DNA from 4 places in the Paenibacillus sp. FSL R5-0701 genome. Region 1 is predicted to be linked to each of the others. Evidence: riboswitches for the same ligand, from Rfam matches in the RefSeq annotation. Region 1 holds a riboswitch; each other region holds the start of a gene.

Region 1 (4,217 bases):
ATGACAAATGATTTGCCGTGTATGGAATAAGGGCCTTGGTATTCATAAATGGCCAGATTGGTATCAAGCAACCGTTTCTTAGAGCTTAAGTATCCCGCGAAAGCCAAAGGGTTAGGGGTCTGCTGGATTGAATTGGTTACCATGACCCATTCTGCTTTTGGATTCATCGACAGATGTACGGCTTTCTTCATTTTCTTGGTAGGAATGGCATATGGCGTCTGAAGGTACACCTTCGACTTTGCTTGATTGGCGAAATGAACAAATGCTCTCCACATGATCGGGTCTTTATACAGCCTTTGGATTGGATTGTGAATGAAAGCGACGTGGTCGGAACGAAGAGCCTCTTGAGCCCATTCCTTCGGCAACACTTTAACAAAAGGATCGCTCTGAGCCCGAGCTTTTTTATATAACTGAGCCAGCCGAGCCAGCTCTTTTAACCCCTTTGCATGATGTTGACGTTTGGCATGTTTTTCTGGTTTGGTGAATGGATGTTCCCATAACAGATCTATATATTTTTTCATTTCAACAACTGTGCTGTTCGTATTATGGTTTGGATTGTAAACAAGGACATCCCGATCGAATACATAGTCTTTTTTGGGTTGCAATGCCATGTATCTATCACCAATATTTTGGCCGCCAATGATGCCATATGTGTTGTCGACAAGAAAGATCTTGTCATGCAGACGGTTATGCCATGTCCATGGCATAACTATGTTGAGTGGTTCATAATACCTTAACTCCACATTGGGGTGAGCTGCAATGGCATCTGGAATATCACGCAATTCTCCGCGCATGTTGTGAAAAATCCCGTCTAAAACGATTCGAACATGAACACCCCGATCAGCTGCATCGAATAAAGCAGCAAAAAAGAGTTGAGATGTTTTTCCTTTTTGGATGGAGTAATAAGCCAGGTCGATGCTTGTTTTCGCCTCTCGAATGGTCTGGATTCTCACCTGACCGGATTGAAAGCCGTCCTCCAAGAGCAGTACGCGATCTGTCGTACTTCCTGCGGTTAACAATTTTTGCATATCCGTATTTTCAATAGTAGATGGAGACGGAACCAAAAATAAAAGGTAAGCTGTGAAAAAAACGTAGACACAATAGGACAGAATAATTGCGAATATGGTTTTAAGGATCATTCAGTACGCCCCCATTTTTATGTAAAAAGTAATTATTTGTATAGCAGTACTATCTCCTTTTGTATCTAAATTATGTTGTTTAAATGAAGCAAGCGTCTCCGGTCAAGGTCAATCGATCAAAAGCTGATCGCTGAAATAGGGAAAGCAGCCCTGATGCGACGAGATATCAAACATCGGATTTGATCCAAGTATTTGTGGGGAGCCTTCCAGATCTTCAGCACTTAGGCTATGGCCCACTATCCGATGCTTTTGCACTCAGCCAGATTGCCTTATATGATTCGCCACGATAATTATTGAAAATAACACATCTAAACAGGCTGATATACATATGTATAACGACCTGTTTGATAAGTTCATACGTGTCCCCATCCAGTTCCTGACTGGACACGTTCCACCCGCTGGCCTATAATTACACCTAGTAATGCCCGTAACTTCATAGTTTCCCAGGGGAGTCGGAATTGGCCGGCTGAGAGTGTATCCCACCAAGATACTAACCCTTAGACCTGATCTGGATCATGCCAGCGTAGGAATCGGAGTATATCGAAATGGCACAGCCCTATGGCTGAACGCCACCTCTCTAACGCCTGCACGCGTCCCGGAATACGGGACGCTTTTTTAATGTTCTTTTATATAGCCAGAGAGCTAAAAAAGTGACGTTATCCAGATCTCAACTGGTATAAATCTGTCGATTTATGCAAGATGATTGGATATGAAGCCAAGGAGTACCCCGGGCCAATCGGCCGGACATACCGAAGGAGAGAACCACAGATGAAATGGCGTAAAACGATGGGATTGTTGCTCTTATGCGTGCTTATGGTGACTGTAGCCGCATGTGGTGGCAAAGAAGCTGCCCCAGCTGGGCAGAACGGCAACACAAATACGGAAAGCAGCAACGAAGGTGACACTGCCGCCCTGAAAGATATTAAAGTGGTGCTCGACTGGACACCAAATACGAATCATACCGGCCTGTATGCGGCTGTAGATCAAGGTTTTTACAAGGCCGAAGGCTTGAACGTGGAGGTTGTACAACCAGGTGCCGGTGGCGCAGATACGATGGTTGCCTCCAATGAAGTACCGTTTGGCGTAAGTTATCAGGAGAGTGTAACTCAAGCCCGCACACAGGGTGTTCCATTGGTCTCCATCGCAGCAGTTATTCAGCATAATACATCCGGGTTCGCTGCTCCGGCAGATCGGAATATCAAATCACCGAAAGATTTTGAGGGTAAAACCTATGGCGGTTGGGGTTCCCCTGTGGAAGAAGCCGTGATGCAATCCATTATGGAAGGCGACGGAGCCGATGTATCGAAAGTGAAAAACATTAACATGGGTGACGCTGACTTTTTCACCGCAGTGAAACGGGATATTGATTTCGCGTGGATTTTCTACGCCTGGACAGGCATTGAAGCCGAACTGCGCGGGGAACCGATCAACATGTTATATGTGAAGGATTATTCAGAAGCATTGGATTACTACACGCCTGTCCTCGTAACCAACGAGCAAACGATCCAAAACGACCCTGAGTTGGTGAAAGCATTCCTGAAAGCCACCTCCGAAGGGTATCAATATGCGATTGATCATCCCGAAGACGCAGCCAACATTCTGATCAAGGCCGTCCCTGATCTGGATAAAGACCTCGTGCTGGCAAGCCAGAAATGGCTTAGTCCAAAGTACACAGATGACGCCCCGCGCTGGGGAGAACAAAAACAGGAAGTGTGGCAAAACTACACTGACTGGATGTTTAGCAAAAAACTGCTGGATGAACAGATCGATGTGAGCAAGGCATATACAAACGAGTTTTTACCCCAATAAAAATTGCTTAAGTTTAACTTTTTTACACAAGAACGAAGAGTGCAGAACCCATCTGAAGAAACAAAGTGTTCGCCTTTATCTCCGGATTTCCCCCATTGAAAATGGATTCAAGAAATCTGGGGATAACAGCGATCGGAAGAGGGTACTGCAATCGGAGTGATAAGTGTAAACCTGGTTCAATTCATGCAATTTATCACGAAAGGAGCCGTGATCTCTCATGGCAAGCACATTACTTAGCATTCAGGTTATCCCGAAAACGCCAAATGGCGAGAACTCTTATCCTTACGTAGATCGCGCCATTGAAGTTATTCAGCAATCCGGCCTGAAATATCAGGTGAACGCACTCGACACCACGATGGAGGGGGAACTGGAGGAACTGCTGGAGGTTGTCCGCAAGATGCACGAGGTACTCGTGGAGGCTGGCAGCCCAAGCATCATCTCCCAGATCAAAATCGCCCATAGCCCTACTGGCTTCAGCATGGATACCCTGACGGAGAAGTATCGCTAATGCATGCCTATTTCAAAAGTGTATGGCCGCCCATTGTGGCGGTTATTCTCTTTATAGCGATATGGCAGGGAGCCGTCTCCCTCTTCCATATTGAGAAATGGATGCTGCCTGCACCGTCCGATATCGCCCGCGAAGCAGCAACTCAGGCCGAACGGCTTGGCATGCACGCTTCCGCAACCATTCAGTTAACGCTTATCGGATTCGCCGCTGGAACAGCGGTTGGATTACTGATTGCGATGGTGCTGCATTTGGTCCCTTTTCTCAAGTCAGCCCTGTACCCTCTACTTATTCTTAGTCAAAATATCCCGACCATCGCGCTCGCGCCGCTCCTGTTAATCTGGTTCGGATTCGGACTGTTGCCCAAGCTGATTACCATCATCCTGGTCTGTTTCTTCCCCGTCGCAGTGGCGGCCATGGACGGCTTGACCCGTACTGACGCGGCCATGATGAACTATATGCGCATGGCTGGTGCGAAACGTCATCATTTCTTCTGGAAGCTGGAGCTCCCCCATGCGCTGCCATCCGTGTTCTCCGGTGTCAAAATCGCCGCTACCTATAGCGTGATGGGTGCCATCATTGCCGAATGGATTGGTGCAGACAAGGGTATTGGTTATTATATGATGCTGCAAAAGTCGGCTTATCGTACGGACCGCTTATTCGTGGCGATCATGATTATTGTCGCGCTCAGCTTGCTGCTCTTCCTGTTCATTGCCCTGCTGGAGAGGCTGCTCGTGCGCTGGCGGCCACAGAAGCGGTAGTAA
Region 2 (4,217 bases), 230 kb from region 1:
ACATAATAGCATTCACCAACCCGGCAACTATTGAAGGAACGATGGCACGGGTGAATCAGGCATTACAGCAAGAGGATGAGAATGGGCAACTACACGTTGCCAAGACATCTCAGACGGATGCGGTGTGCATCCCTGGGACATTTGAGTTGATTATGCGTGGAGATCAGCAAGGGTATCTCGAAGCAGTACGTGAAGGATTACAGCAGATTGCTGAGCATTATCCGGGTAAAACGGTAGTGGCAGCCCAACTGTCTATGGCTCCCGCTGCTGCACAGGTTACAATAGATCGCGGTATTCCAATCCATAGCCCGCTGGCATTGCTTGCGGCGTATTTGGAGAAGAATTTAGGCGTGGCTCGATAATAGTAGCGGATTTGGAGTGAAGTAACAGGTTCTATCTGAACTATGCAACTATGAACTCACTTACTTAGTAACACCACAAATTAACGAGGTGAACTAATATGCGTTTCCTCTATATTGTTTTACTGTTTATAGTAGGTTTTTCCTGTTCCGCATTTCTATACGGAGGATCACCAAAACTCAGTGACGCTCTTTTATTCGTTATCGCAGGAATTCTGTATAAAATATGGACCACACACAGTCACAAAGCTAATTCTGATAAAGGCTGAGTACGGTTAAGAATACACACATGACATAACACTAAAAAAAGCCGTTCTTCTCTGCAATGACAGAGAGAAACGGCTTTATCTCTATTTCAGACTGCCCAGCTTGCGCTGTATCAGCGCCTAGGAACGTGTCCGATATTCCTCGGCCTTTTCCTGCATCCCGGCAGCTACAGCCTCATTCTCGGACAATCCTTTATCCGCGGCAAAGGCCCGAATGTCCTGCGTGATGCGCATGCTACAGAACTTCGGTCCGCACATCGAGCAGAAATGAGCTTCTTTGGCTCCTTCTGCTGGCAGTGTCTCATCATGGTAGGACAGCGCACGTTCAGGGTCCAGTGACAGGTTAAACTGGTCACGCCAGCGGAACTCGAAACGTGCCTTGGACAATGCGTCATCGCGGCGCTGAGCACGCGGATGGCCTTTAGCCAGATCGGCGGCATGAGCTGCGATCTTGTAGGCGATGACCCCTTCCCGCACATCATCCTTGTTGGGCAGGCCCAAATGTTCTTTTGGCGTAACATAACAGAGCATGGACGTGCCAAACCAGCCAATCATGGCCGCACCAATGGCGGATGTGATGTGATCGTAACCCGGGGCAATGTCGGTCGTCAGCGGCCCCAGCGTATAGAACGGTGCTTCTTTACAGATCTCCATCTGCAAGTCCACATTCTCCTTGATCTTATGCATCGGCACATGCCCTGGACCTTCGATCATCACCTGCACATCATGCTTCCACGCGATCTGCGTCAGTTCCCCAAGCGTAGCCAGTTCCGCCATCTGAGCTTCGTCATTGGCATCGTAGATACTGCCTGGACGGAGTCCATCTCCCAGCGAAAACGCTACATCATACCTTTTCATAATCTCGCAGATTTCTTCAAAATGAGTGTACAAAAAATTCTCCTGATGATGCGCAAGGCACCATGCTGCCATAATGGACCCACCGCGAGACACAATGCCTGTCATCCGCTTGGCCGTCATCGGGATATATCGCAACAGTACACCTGCATGAATCGTAAAGTAGTCCACGCCCTGCTCTGCCTGCTCAATGAGTGTGTCACGGTACAACTCCCAGGTCAGCGCTTCCGCTTCGCCATTCACCTTCTCCAGCGCCTGATACAGCGGTACCGTACCAATCGGCACAGGTGAATTGCGGATAATCCATTCCCGGGTGGTATGAATGTTTTTGCCTGTGGACAGATCCATTACGGTATCCGATCCCCAGCGTACCGCCCAGGCCATCTTCTCGACCTCTTCCTCGATGGAAGAAGATACAGCAGAGTTGCCAATGTTGGCATTGATCTTCACATGAAAATGACGACCGATCAACATCGGCTCACTCTCCGGGTGATTGATGTTAGACGGCAGGATGGCCCGTCCACTCGCCAGCTCCTGCCGTACAAATTCCGGTTCCACGCCCTCACGAATGGCGGCAAACTCCATCTCTGCCGTAATGACTCCTTGCCTCGCGTAGTGCATCTGGGTCACACAGCGTCCTGGCTGTGCCCGCATTGGTTTGCCACGTAATCCGGGGTACTCTTCGGCGCCAGCTCTCTTCCCTCCGGGCTTCAGTCCGTTATCCTCCGGTTTAACCGTACGGCCCTGATAAGCTTCCACATCGCGGCGCTCTGTGATCCAACGGGTGCGCAGGGATGGCAGACCTGCACGGATATCCGCATGAAATGCGGGATCGGTCATGGGGCCGCTCGTATCGTAGACACGCAGCGGTTCATTATACTCCACCCCTTGGGGAGTATTCGTGTCATGAAGGGCTATCTCACGCTCCGGTACAGCAATGTCCGGCCGTGAGCCCTGAATGTAGACTTTGCGGCTGCCCGGAAAGGGCTGAACACGTCCGGCCGCTCCTGTTTCCTTTTCCACCTGATGACTGGTATGTTCCTGTTCCATCGCTTGTTGTCCCGTTTGATTTCCTGCACTCATGTCGCTTGTCTCCTCCTCATTGTTCGTTCGCTTGGTTTTGGGTTGGCATCATCATTAGCTCACTTACGTACCTGTCCCAAATCATGCGCAATGCAGAGAAGAAAGAGCGATCCTACTCCAGACCAGGGGAGACAGTTTTCATGTACAGTTAACAACAGACGGAGGCTGCCACAGATCATGGATCTATGGTGCATTCTCTATTCATCCAAGCCCACTTTCGCAGGTTATTGAAAAAGAGGCCCATAGAATCCGCGCTATACCGCCTGTTCACTGTATATAAAAAAGCCGGTCCCCGAAGGAACCGACTTTTAATGTCCATCACCAATAATGCACCTTTATGCAGCTCCTTAACGGAGCCCTACAAGGGTCACATCATGTGGTGGTTGTGGTCATATCGCCGATTACTTCCCTACGCTGGTATGATCCAGATCAGGTGCAAAGGGTCCGGAATCTCATGCGATTCCGTCTCAGTCCGGACAGTTCGGACTCCCCCAGTAACGTTAACAAGTTGCGGCATACACATGCCGCAGTTCATATTCAATGATGCTGGCCCCGCTGGGCCGTCCATAACAGAGTAGCGCAACCGGAACATAAAAACAACCTTTATATTCCAGAACACCAACTCAATTGGAGAAAAACCTTACCTCAACATCAGGATAACATGAGCCCCATCTGCGTAGCAGCTTCCTTTAGCACAGGTGCGTATTCATGCAATGTCTCCTGTGAGAGTCGGCTGACAGGCCCTGAGACCGAGAGTGCGGCTGCAATATTGCCTCTGCGATCCATAATCGGTACCGATACCGCGGCAGCTCCCGGCTCACGTTCCTCATAACTCGTCGCATATCCGTTATCCCGAATGTCTACCATTTGCGCCAAATACACCGCTGGATCGATAAATACCGGCCATTCAGGACCATTCATCAATTCTTCACGATCCTCGTCCGTGGCAAACGCCATCAGGACTTTGCTGGAAGCACCCACAGACAGCGGCAGTCTAACACCAACGGGAGCAACTCGGCGAATTGCCTGATCACTTTGCACAGCCTGAATCCGAATCCGTTCACTGCCATCACGCAGGTACAGACTCACGGTCTCCCCCAATCGATCTCTCAGTCGCTCCATCGCAGGAAGCAGCAGAATAGCGGGATCATCACTGCGGGACATATGAGCTGACAGCTCCCAGATTCGGATGCCAAGTCGGTACTTCTCTGTTGCTGCATCGCGGATCACGAACCCTCGATCCTCCAGCGTAGCCATCAAACGGTGCACTGTACTTTTGTGCAGGCCGATCTGGCTGGCAATTTCGGTGAGTCCCAGATCACTGCGTGTGGTAAAACATAATAATATATCCAGCGCCCGTTCCACAGCCCGGACGGTTAACTTGCGATCTTCCATGGCATAATGCCCTCCTCATGTTTCATCACATGAAACTTGGTTACATAAATTATATGAGAAACGGTCTCATCTGTAAACCAAAAAGAGCCAAAATATAAATAGTATAACGTGCAAATTTTTCCTTTTTATAAGACTTAATCCCCTGTAATTTACACACTAAGGTAATGTTACCCATATATCTTAAGAACTATATAACAATTGCGTAACAAATGCCCTCAATCAATTGACTTTGACTATATTGGAACATACGATAAAGATA
Region 3 (4,217 bases), 490 kb from region 1:
AAGCTGATCTTTTTTCGCTTCAATGCCAGCCTCACTCGCAGTCAGGACCAATTCATAATAATCAGGCACACCATAATCGACGGGGTTAATCGATTTCATGGCATGTCCTTCTTTCTCCAAAATCAATTGTTCATGGTTAATAAAACCACCCATAATTGCATCGGCCTGTCCGGAAGCCAGCGAAGGAATCAGATCGAACCCAACGTCAACCAGATTCATGTTGTCGGGATTGCCACCATCGTGGCTGATCATCGTACGAACCATCGCTTCATACAGCGGAATCGAAGAATAACCGACAGTTTTTCCTTCAAGATCTTTGGGTGAGCTCACGTTGCCATTTGCTTCGGTTAACAGATGTACAAGTGGATGCCGAACAACAGCAGCAATGGATCGTACAGGAATGTTCTCGCCACGCGCGAGCAAAATTTGGGGCTGGTAGCTTAGAGCCAGATCAATTTTCCCGGCAGCAACAAGTTTGATTGAATCATTGGTATCCGCAGGCATCTGAATTTCGACATCCAGATTCTGGTCTGCGAAGTACCCTTTTTCCTGTGCCACATAGATGAAGGAGTGTACTGCATTCGGGTACCAGTCGAGCATGATGGACAGCTTATCTTTGGCGTCTGATGCTGGTTCGGCTGCAGACTTGTCTGTTTGTTGTGCATGGGTTGCAGAATCTGTTGTTGGTGCGTTTTTGCTGGTATTTGTGGTGCTGCATCCGCTAACGATCAGCAAAAGGCTAATGAGCATGATGGGAAGCAGGGAGTATATACCTTTGTTATTCATAAATTGAAGATCCTCATTTCATCGTTTTGATTTGTATTTACATCTAATTCCTGTCTAAGTATTATCCAACTTTTCTTTTGCCTCCATGTCCATGCCGCCGTATGCTAAACCGTTTCTCTAGCCAGGCAATCAGTACAAACAAAACGATCCCCAGCAGGGATAACAGCACAATAGATGCAAACATCGCATCCGTGTTCATGTTGCTGGACATACGACGGCTGAAGTATCCGAGACCTTTGCTGCCACCAAGCCATTCCCCAATCGTTGCACCAACCACGCAGTACACCACAGACATCTTTAGCCCCGAGAAAAAAGAGGGAAGTGCCAGTGGAATCTGGAGTTTGCGAAAAATATCCCACTTGCTGGCTCCCATGGTGAGCAGCAGTTCACGCTGCTCTGGATCGCCTTGGCGGAGTCCATCGTAGGTACTGACCACAATGGGGAAGAATGCGATTAAGAACACCACCGCGACTTTGCTCCACAACGTGTAACCAAACCACAAGATAAATACGGGAGACAAGGCAATCAGCGGGATGGTCTGACTGATCACGATGAAGGGATACAAGGCCTTTTCGATCGACCGGTTCATATGCATGCCTGTTGCCAGCGTAATTCCAGTCACTATGGACAAGACAAAACCAACCACAACCTCCATAAAGGTAGCAGGCAGATGGATGGTCAACAGCAGACGACGATGCTCAACCAGTGAACCTATGATGGCTGTGGGTGCAGGAATGATGAAAGAGGGCACCCATCCCATACGCACAATCGTTTCCCAGATCGCCAGTAGAAAGAGCATGAGCAGAATAAACAAACCATATTGGGAAAACCACTTCGAGAGCCACGTCTGGACGCTAACCATAACCCTATCGCTTCGCATGTAATTGTTCCTCCAGTTGTTGTCTCATCTTCACGAGAGCCGGTTGGTAGATCATGTCCGAATGCCTTGGGCGTGGTAAAGGAACCGTCATCTCCCGCAACTGCTGACCTTGCCCTCCTGGAGTTAACAGAATGATACGGTCACTTAACAGCAGGGCTTCCTCAATGTCATGTGTAATAAACAATACGGTTTGGCCAAAGCCCTCCCACAGCTCCAGCAACCAGCGATGCATTTCTCGTTTGGTTAAGGCGTCGAGTGCACCGAAGGGTTCATCCAGCAACATGAGCTGCCCGCCTGTAAGCAAGGTACGAAGCAATGCCACCCGCTGCCGCATGCCGCCGGATAACTCATCTGGATAGGCCTGTTCATAACCCGACAGGCCGAACCTTGCCAACCCAGCTAGGATTTTGGCCCGTAACTTGTCCTTGTCCTGTCGGCCTGGTGCCAACTCGGCAGGCAGCATGCAGTTCTCCATGACGGTACGCCAGGATAACAGCAGATCTTTCTGCGGCATATAAGCCACTCGTCCGAGCCGTTGTCCTTGCGGTACATCAGCTATATTGATGGTGCCGACGGTTGGCTCATGCAAGCCTGCGAGCAGCTTGAAGAGCGTGCTTTTACCTGATCCGCTGGAGCCGATGAGCGAGACAAATTCTCCTTGTTGAACCCGAAGCGACACATTGGAGAGCACGGGGGAATCCGTTTTTTTAGGAAAAGCGAAGCTAACGTTCTCAATGGTTACATGGTTGTTCATCTGATCCTCACCCCCTTGATGTCAGACTGCTGCAATAACAATGGCATCCTATACTCTGCAAAAGGAACAAAAAAAGACCCACCCATTTCCGGAGAAATGAGTGGGTTTGTAAGTTAGATCCGCAATTTATCTTCACATATACATGAAAGAATTCCGCTTACTAAAAGGCCGCTCCACTTCCCTCCGCTGGTATGATCCAGATCAGGTTCAAAGGGTCCGAATAGTCATATTCGTCTCAGCCGCAAGGCTCCCCTAGTGCAAAAGTTCAAGATATGCAGTTATGTGTTCAGCATATATCACTCGAACATGAACTGTAAAGAGGCAGCTTGATGGAATTCTTGAGATGAATTTGGAGTCAGACCTGAACAACTGAACAATTTACCTCGGCTCATGAACCCGATATAATAGGGATGGCGCATATTGGCCGGATCACAAATGCAGGTGGGATTGCTCCCTCCGAAGCAGAATGGGGACCCGAGTTGAAAACGTTCAAAAAAGTATATATTGAGATCACAAGTATCTGCAATCTGGCATGCAGCTTCTGTCCGCAGACACAACGTGCCAAAGGATTCATTGACCCTGAAGTCTTCAACAATATACTGGATCAAGTTAAACCACATACCAACCATATTTATTTACATGTCAAAGGTGAACCCTTGTTGCATCCCAAAATAGATCTGCTGCTTGATTCCGCACATGAGAAGGGACTCAAGGTGAACATTACAACGAATGGTACGCTGCTGCCCAAGACTCAGCATAAATTGCTTGGCAAACCGGCGCTGCGACAGATGAACTTCTCTCTGCACAGCTTCGATGGGCATGAAGGTTCAACTGACCGTGACGGATACCTGAGCAACATTCTGTCTTTTGTACACGAAGCGGTGAAGCACAATGTCATCATCTCATTCCGGCTGTGGAATCTGACGCAGGATAACTTCACGAATGCTCAGATGAATCGAAATCGGGAGACCCTTGAAGTGCTGGAACGTGAGTTCAATCTGGACTTCCGCATTGAGGAGAAAGTGGTTCCAGGCAGCGGGGTCAAAATTGCCCCAAATGTATACCTGAATCAAGACCATGAGTTCCAGTGGCCAAGCCTGGATGCACCTGAAGATGACGGCAAAGGCTTCTGCCATGCATTACGTGGTCAGGCAGCTGTGCTTGTCGATGGAACGGTGGTTCCATGCTGTCTTGATGGTGAGGGTGTCATTAACCTTGGTAATGTGCACGAGAAGTCATTCTCGGAGATTATTGAGGGTGAGCGAGCGAACAATCTGGTATATGGCTTCTCCAAACGTGAAGCTGTGGAAGAGTTGTGTCGAAAGTGCGGTTATCGTCAGAGATTCGGAGCCTGATATCTTATATGAGGAAGCCAGAAGACATTCAAGATCACACATTTGGAGACAAATGTAGTGGTCTTTCTTTGTAATCGGGGATTCAAGTGAGGGGTACATACACTACAAATGAGCATACCTGAGGTTGATATCAGCATATTGTTTGAGGGACCTGGCATGCAAAAAATGCCGATATGACAGGGATTGTGCGATGTCATGATATATCTGATCTAATGATTATTCTAGTTACCTTCCTTATTTGGTAGGATTAGGTTGTGGGTCGGACAGAGGTGCACCTCTGACGATCTTCCAGTACAAGCTCAGGCTTGTACAATACCAAATAACGAGAGAATAAGGGAGGAATAAAATTATGAAAAAAATGTTGACGTTGTTGCTGTCCGCTGGTTTGGTTGCTTCCATATTTGGTGCCGTTCCGGCTGCGGCTGCACCTACCGTTGTAAAT
Region 4 (4,217 bases), 3.5 Mb from region 1:
CAGAATGACATCATCCGAAATATAAGGCAATACCGTGAAGCCCTTTTCAAGCAAAATTTCGCAAGCATTGTACGTTTCAATCGGATCTGGGAGTAACGTCATTCCATCTCCTATGACTTCGACTTTTATCATATCACAAAGTCCTGAAGCCCGCGCAAGCTCGGCAATTCGCACCGCCTCTTCCGCAGTGGAAGCCCCAGCCGTATTCGGAAGAAGAGTGTATTTGTCCAGATCCAACGTATCCAGGAAATGCTTCTGGTTGCGTTCCTCCAGATTCAGACGACGAACAGCAAAGGTTAAAACTTCCGTTTCAGATGCTTCCACAGCCTGACTTTGCACTTCCAGATCCGAAAACTTGCCTGTTCCGAGCAACAATCTGGACTCAAACGTATATTTACCAATGTTCAACATCATCAACCGCCTCCTACAAAATGTACAATCTCAATTCGATCGCCTTCTCTTAATGTTGTTGACTCATGGTGTTCACGCGTTAAGATATGCCTGTTCAGCTCAACAACTACAGTCTTAACTTGCAGGTCAAAAGATTGGAGCAATTTATCCACACGATTCAATCTGTCTTCAATCTCCATCCGTTGACCATTAACGATGATATTCACTGCACCACTCCCTTTCTGTTCAATCGCTCAGGGCTCAGCGCCTCAATTCCGAGTTCTTCTGAGCTTTTGCCAGCGACCAACTCCGCGATAAGCCTGCCTGTTATCGCACTAAGCAAGATACCGTTGCGGTAATGCCCAAAGGCGGCGAACAGCCCGGGTATACTCTTGCAAGCACCTATATAAGGCAGCCCATCGGGTGTTGCCGGTCTTACGCCTGCCCACGCTCGTATAAATTGTGCTTCTTTCATCCCCGGCACCCAGTGGGTAGCCGCTGTTAGCAGCTTCTGAACACCCTGTACAGAAACGTTCAAATCCGCTCTTCCTGGCAGACTGGTTGCCCCGAGCCAAACTTCGCCATTGGCTTTGGGAACAATATAGATATCCTCTGCATACACCGTTCTGTCAGGTCTGTACCCTGCATGTTCTTCTGAGAACTGAACGGCGGCTATTTCACCTTTTACCGACCACACAGGCAAGCTCAGATTCACATGTCTCATCAACTCTTCACTCTGTAATCCAGCCGCTATAATGACATGTTTGCATCTCATCTCACCGATCGATGTGGTGATTCCCTGCACACCGTGTTCGTTTGCTTGCACACGTATATCCTGTATGTCCTCCATAACCCGTGCTCCCATTGCTTGAGCGGATTCGGCGTATGCCTTCGTTAGGTGGAGTGGGAGAATTTCACTCTCGTAAGGTCTGTAATAGGCTCCATACGTATCTCTGTTAAGCCATGATGCCTCCTGCTGCACAATGGAACGATCCCACCACACCTCATCAGCAGAAGTAGACAACGCAGACTTCCGATTGTCCTTATAACTACTTAATTCACTGTATGAACGAAAAGGAGTTAGGAATCCCTGGCGTTGCAGACCAGTCTCTACCTCACTGAGTGTAGCCATTAGCATCTGTTGCTCGGTAAGTAACTGTCTACTCTGCCTGGCAAGCTTAGCCATCAAAGGATGAGCAAAATCCTCACTGTCGGCCGCCAGCATTCCAGCCGCCGCGCAAGAAGTGCCTCCTGCAATCGCCGAACGCTCCAGCAACAGCACATCCTGTCCACGGGAAGCAAGTTCATATGCAATGGCACAACCAACAACCCCTCCGCCTACAATAATCGTTTCTGCATGAACCTTATCCGGTCTATCAGTAATGATCTTCTTCATCAGCTCATCTCCTTGATTAGCGGCTCAAACTTTCTGTACCAACGCCAACGATAGCCTGCCTTAACGATGCAGCCGCCTGATCCGGGGAATCGCTCGCCCAGACATTCGAGATCACAGCAACTCCCTGAGCGCCTGCAGAGCGAATAGCGTGAATGTTTCCCGGTTCGATGCCACCGATCGCCATGACAGGAATGGAGACACCGGAGCACACTTCAGCCAGAGCATATAATCCTCTTGGTTCAAGATCAGGCTTACTGTTGGTTGAGAAGACATGCCCGAAGAATAGGTAATCGGCTCCCCGTTCTTCAGCGATTTTTGCCTCATCGAGTGAATGAACAGATACACCCAGACGAAGTCGCTGCACATTGCTTATAACAGCAGGGTTGTAGTTACGTATCACATCTTGCCCCCAGTGTACACCGCCATAGATGTCATTCTGTGGTGGCAGTTCTGAGCCATTGATAACGATGCGACAAGATGGAACACCAACGTTACGCAGACTTTCAGCCCAACCGATCTTGTCTTGCCATGTGAGTTGTTTTTCTCGTATGTGAATATAGTCCACCAAAGGCCAAACGTCCTTTGCAGCTTTTACAAAAGATGCTTGATCCCCTGTACCCGTAGATACAACATGCAATTCAAATGATTCTTGAACATGTTCATGAGAAATTACCGTACTGTTCATCTCCTTCCAGACGTGAATGCTATGAAAACACAAAAAAGCCACTCCCGTAGGGGAGTGGCTGCGTATTAATTATAGAACCAGATGACTGACTGATACATACAGTTCATTTCGTGCAATAAAGCTATAGACCCTATAGCCATAACGTTATACACGCAACTGCATGTTTCAATTCGTTAAGCAGACGGTTGAAATCCTTTGAATTGCCGTTTGCTCACGTCATTCACTGAAACGCGCTCGCCACTTCCCTACGCTGGTATGATCCAGATCAGGTGCAAAGGGTCCGGAATCGCATTCTTCCATCTCAGCCGCATCGTGCGGCCCCCCTAGTGTTCATATGAAGTTGTAGCCTATGTTACCATAGACGGGTTTTTTTGTCACCGTCATTTCTGTTAAACATTGTCTTGAATCGCCCTAGTTTGTCTCAGACCATTCTTCTACATTCCATGTTTTGGTGACCCAACCCTCGTAGAAATCAGGTTCATGAGATACCAGTAACACCGTTCCCTTGAATTCTTGCAAAGCACGCTGCAACTCCGCTTTGGCTGTGACATCGAGATGGTTTGTCGGCTCATCGAATAAAATCCAGTTGCTTTCACGCATCAAGAGTTTGCATAAACGAACCTTGGCTTGCTCTCCACCACTCAGCATGTTAAGCGGACGGGTAATGTGCTCATTTTTCAACCCACAGCGTGCGAGATGACCCCGGACCTCATTCTGGGTCAAATGTGAAAACTCATTCCAAACATCCTCAATCGGCGTGATATTCCCAGCACGAACTTCCTGTTCAAAATAGGCCGTTTCGAGATAATCTCCCAAGAAGGTCTTTCCACTCAGTGGAGATATTTTGCCCAGAATAGTTTTCAGCAGTGTCGATTTACCCACACCATTACAACCTACGATGGCAATTTTTTCACCACGTTCAATTGTCATCGTCATTTTGGGCAGCAAAGGATACGTATATCCAATTTCAAAATCAATACCCTCAAAGACCGTTTTACTGCTCGCACGGGCATCCTTGAATTTGAACGTTGGTTTGGCCGCTTCATCTGGGCGATCAATACGTTCAATTCTGTCCAGCTGCTTCTCCCGGCTCTTCGCTCGACCTGAAGTTGAAGCACGTGCCTTGTTACGCTGAATGAAATCTTCCTGCTTCTTGATGTACTCTTGCTGCTTCTCGTATGCATCAATATGCTGGGCTTTATTCATATCAGCCATCTCAAGGAACTTGTTATAGTTCGCAGCATATCTCGTTAATTTGGCAAATTCCAAATGATAAATGACATTTACGACTTCATTCATGAATTCCGTGTCATGGGAGATTAAGAGAAACGCGTGCGGGTAGTCCTTCAGGTAACGTGACAGCCATTCAATATGCTCTACGTCCAGATAGTTAGTCGGCTCATCCAGCAAAAGAGCTGTAGGTTTCTCGAGCAGAAGCTTGGCAAGAAGCACCTTGGTACGTTGTCCACCACTTAGAGCTGCGACATCTCGATCAAGACCAATTGCGGACAAACCAAGACCATTGGCCATCTCTTCCACTTTTACGTCAATCAGATAAAAGTCGCCCTGTTCCAGTTGTTCCTGAATATCGCCCATCTCTTCCAGCAACTGCTCCAGCTTATCTGGATCTGCATCTGCCATCTGGTCCGTAATATTCATCATTTCTTTTTCCAATTCAAGCAACGGAAGGAATGCATCCTTAAGAACGTCACGAATGGTTTTGCCTGGCGTAAGCTTTGTATGCTG

What was found. Region 1 has a riboswitch for thiamine pyrophosphate ahead of MKZ13_RS02305 (ABC transporter substrate-binding protein). Riboswitches for the same ligand answer to the same signal wherever they lie in the genome.
Region 2: another riboswitch for thiamine pyrophosphate. It lies ahead of thiC (phosphomethylpyrimidine synthase ThiC); the one in region 1 lies ahead of MKZ13_RS02305 (ABC transporter substrate-binding protein).
Region 3: another riboswitch for thiamine pyrophosphate. It lies ahead of MKZ13_RS04415 (ABC transporter ATP-binding protein); the one in region 1 lies ahead of MKZ13_RS02305 (ABC transporter substrate-binding protein).
Region 4: another riboswitch for thiamine pyrophosphate. It lies ahead of MKZ13_RS18100 (thiamine phosphate synthase); the one in region 1 lies ahead of MKZ13_RS02305 (ABC transporter substrate-binding protein).

What each region holds. Positions count from the first base shown of each region.
Region 1 is NZ_CP150230.1:473,162-477,378, reverse strand. Features, by position in the region: gene MKZ13_RS02310 (phospholipase D family protein) at 1-1,139, opposite strand, end outside; TPP riboswitch at 1,575-1,687, shown strand; gene MKZ13_RS02305 (ABC transporter substrate-binding protein) at 1,908-2,948, shown strand; gene MKZ13_RS02300 (thiamine-binding protein) at 3,166-3,456, shown strand; gene MKZ13_RS02295 (ABC transporter permease) at 3,456-4,214, shown strand.
Region 2 is NZ_CP150230.1:701,550-705,766, reverse strand. Features, by position in the region: gene MKZ13_RS03330 (hypothetical protein) at 1-362, shown strand, start outside; gene thiC (phosphomethylpyrimidine synthase ThiC) at 746-2,530, opposite strand; TPP riboswitch at 2,953-3,066, opposite strand; gene MKZ13_RS03320 (IclR family transcriptional regulator) at 3,215-3,958, opposite strand.
Region 3 is NZ_CP150230.1:958,580-962,796, forward strand. Features, by position in the region: gene MKZ13_RS04405 (ABC transporter substrate-binding protein) at 1-786, opposite strand, end outside; gene MKZ13_RS04410 (ABC transporter permease) at 848-1,666, opposite strand; gene MKZ13_RS04415 (ABC transporter ATP-binding protein) at 1,653-2,420, opposite strand; TPP riboswitch at 2,582-2,684, opposite strand; gene MKZ13_RS04420 (radical SAM/SPASM domain-containing protein) at 2,900-3,775, shown strand; gene MKZ13_RS04425 (pectate lyase) at 4,125-4,217, shown strand, end outside.
Region 4 is NZ_CP150230.1:4,115,171-4,119,387, forward strand. Features, by position in the region: gene MKZ13_RS18085 (thiazole synthase) at 1-411, opposite strand, end outside; gene thiS (sulfur carrier protein ThiS) at 414-617, opposite strand; gene thiO (glycine oxidase ThiO) at 614-1,786, opposite strand; gene MKZ13_RS18100 (thiamine phosphate synthase) at 1,803-2,471, opposite strand; TPP riboswitch at 2,697-2,806, opposite strand; gene MKZ13_RS18105 (ABC-F family ATP-binding cassette domain-containing protein) at 2,883-4,217, opposite strand, start outside.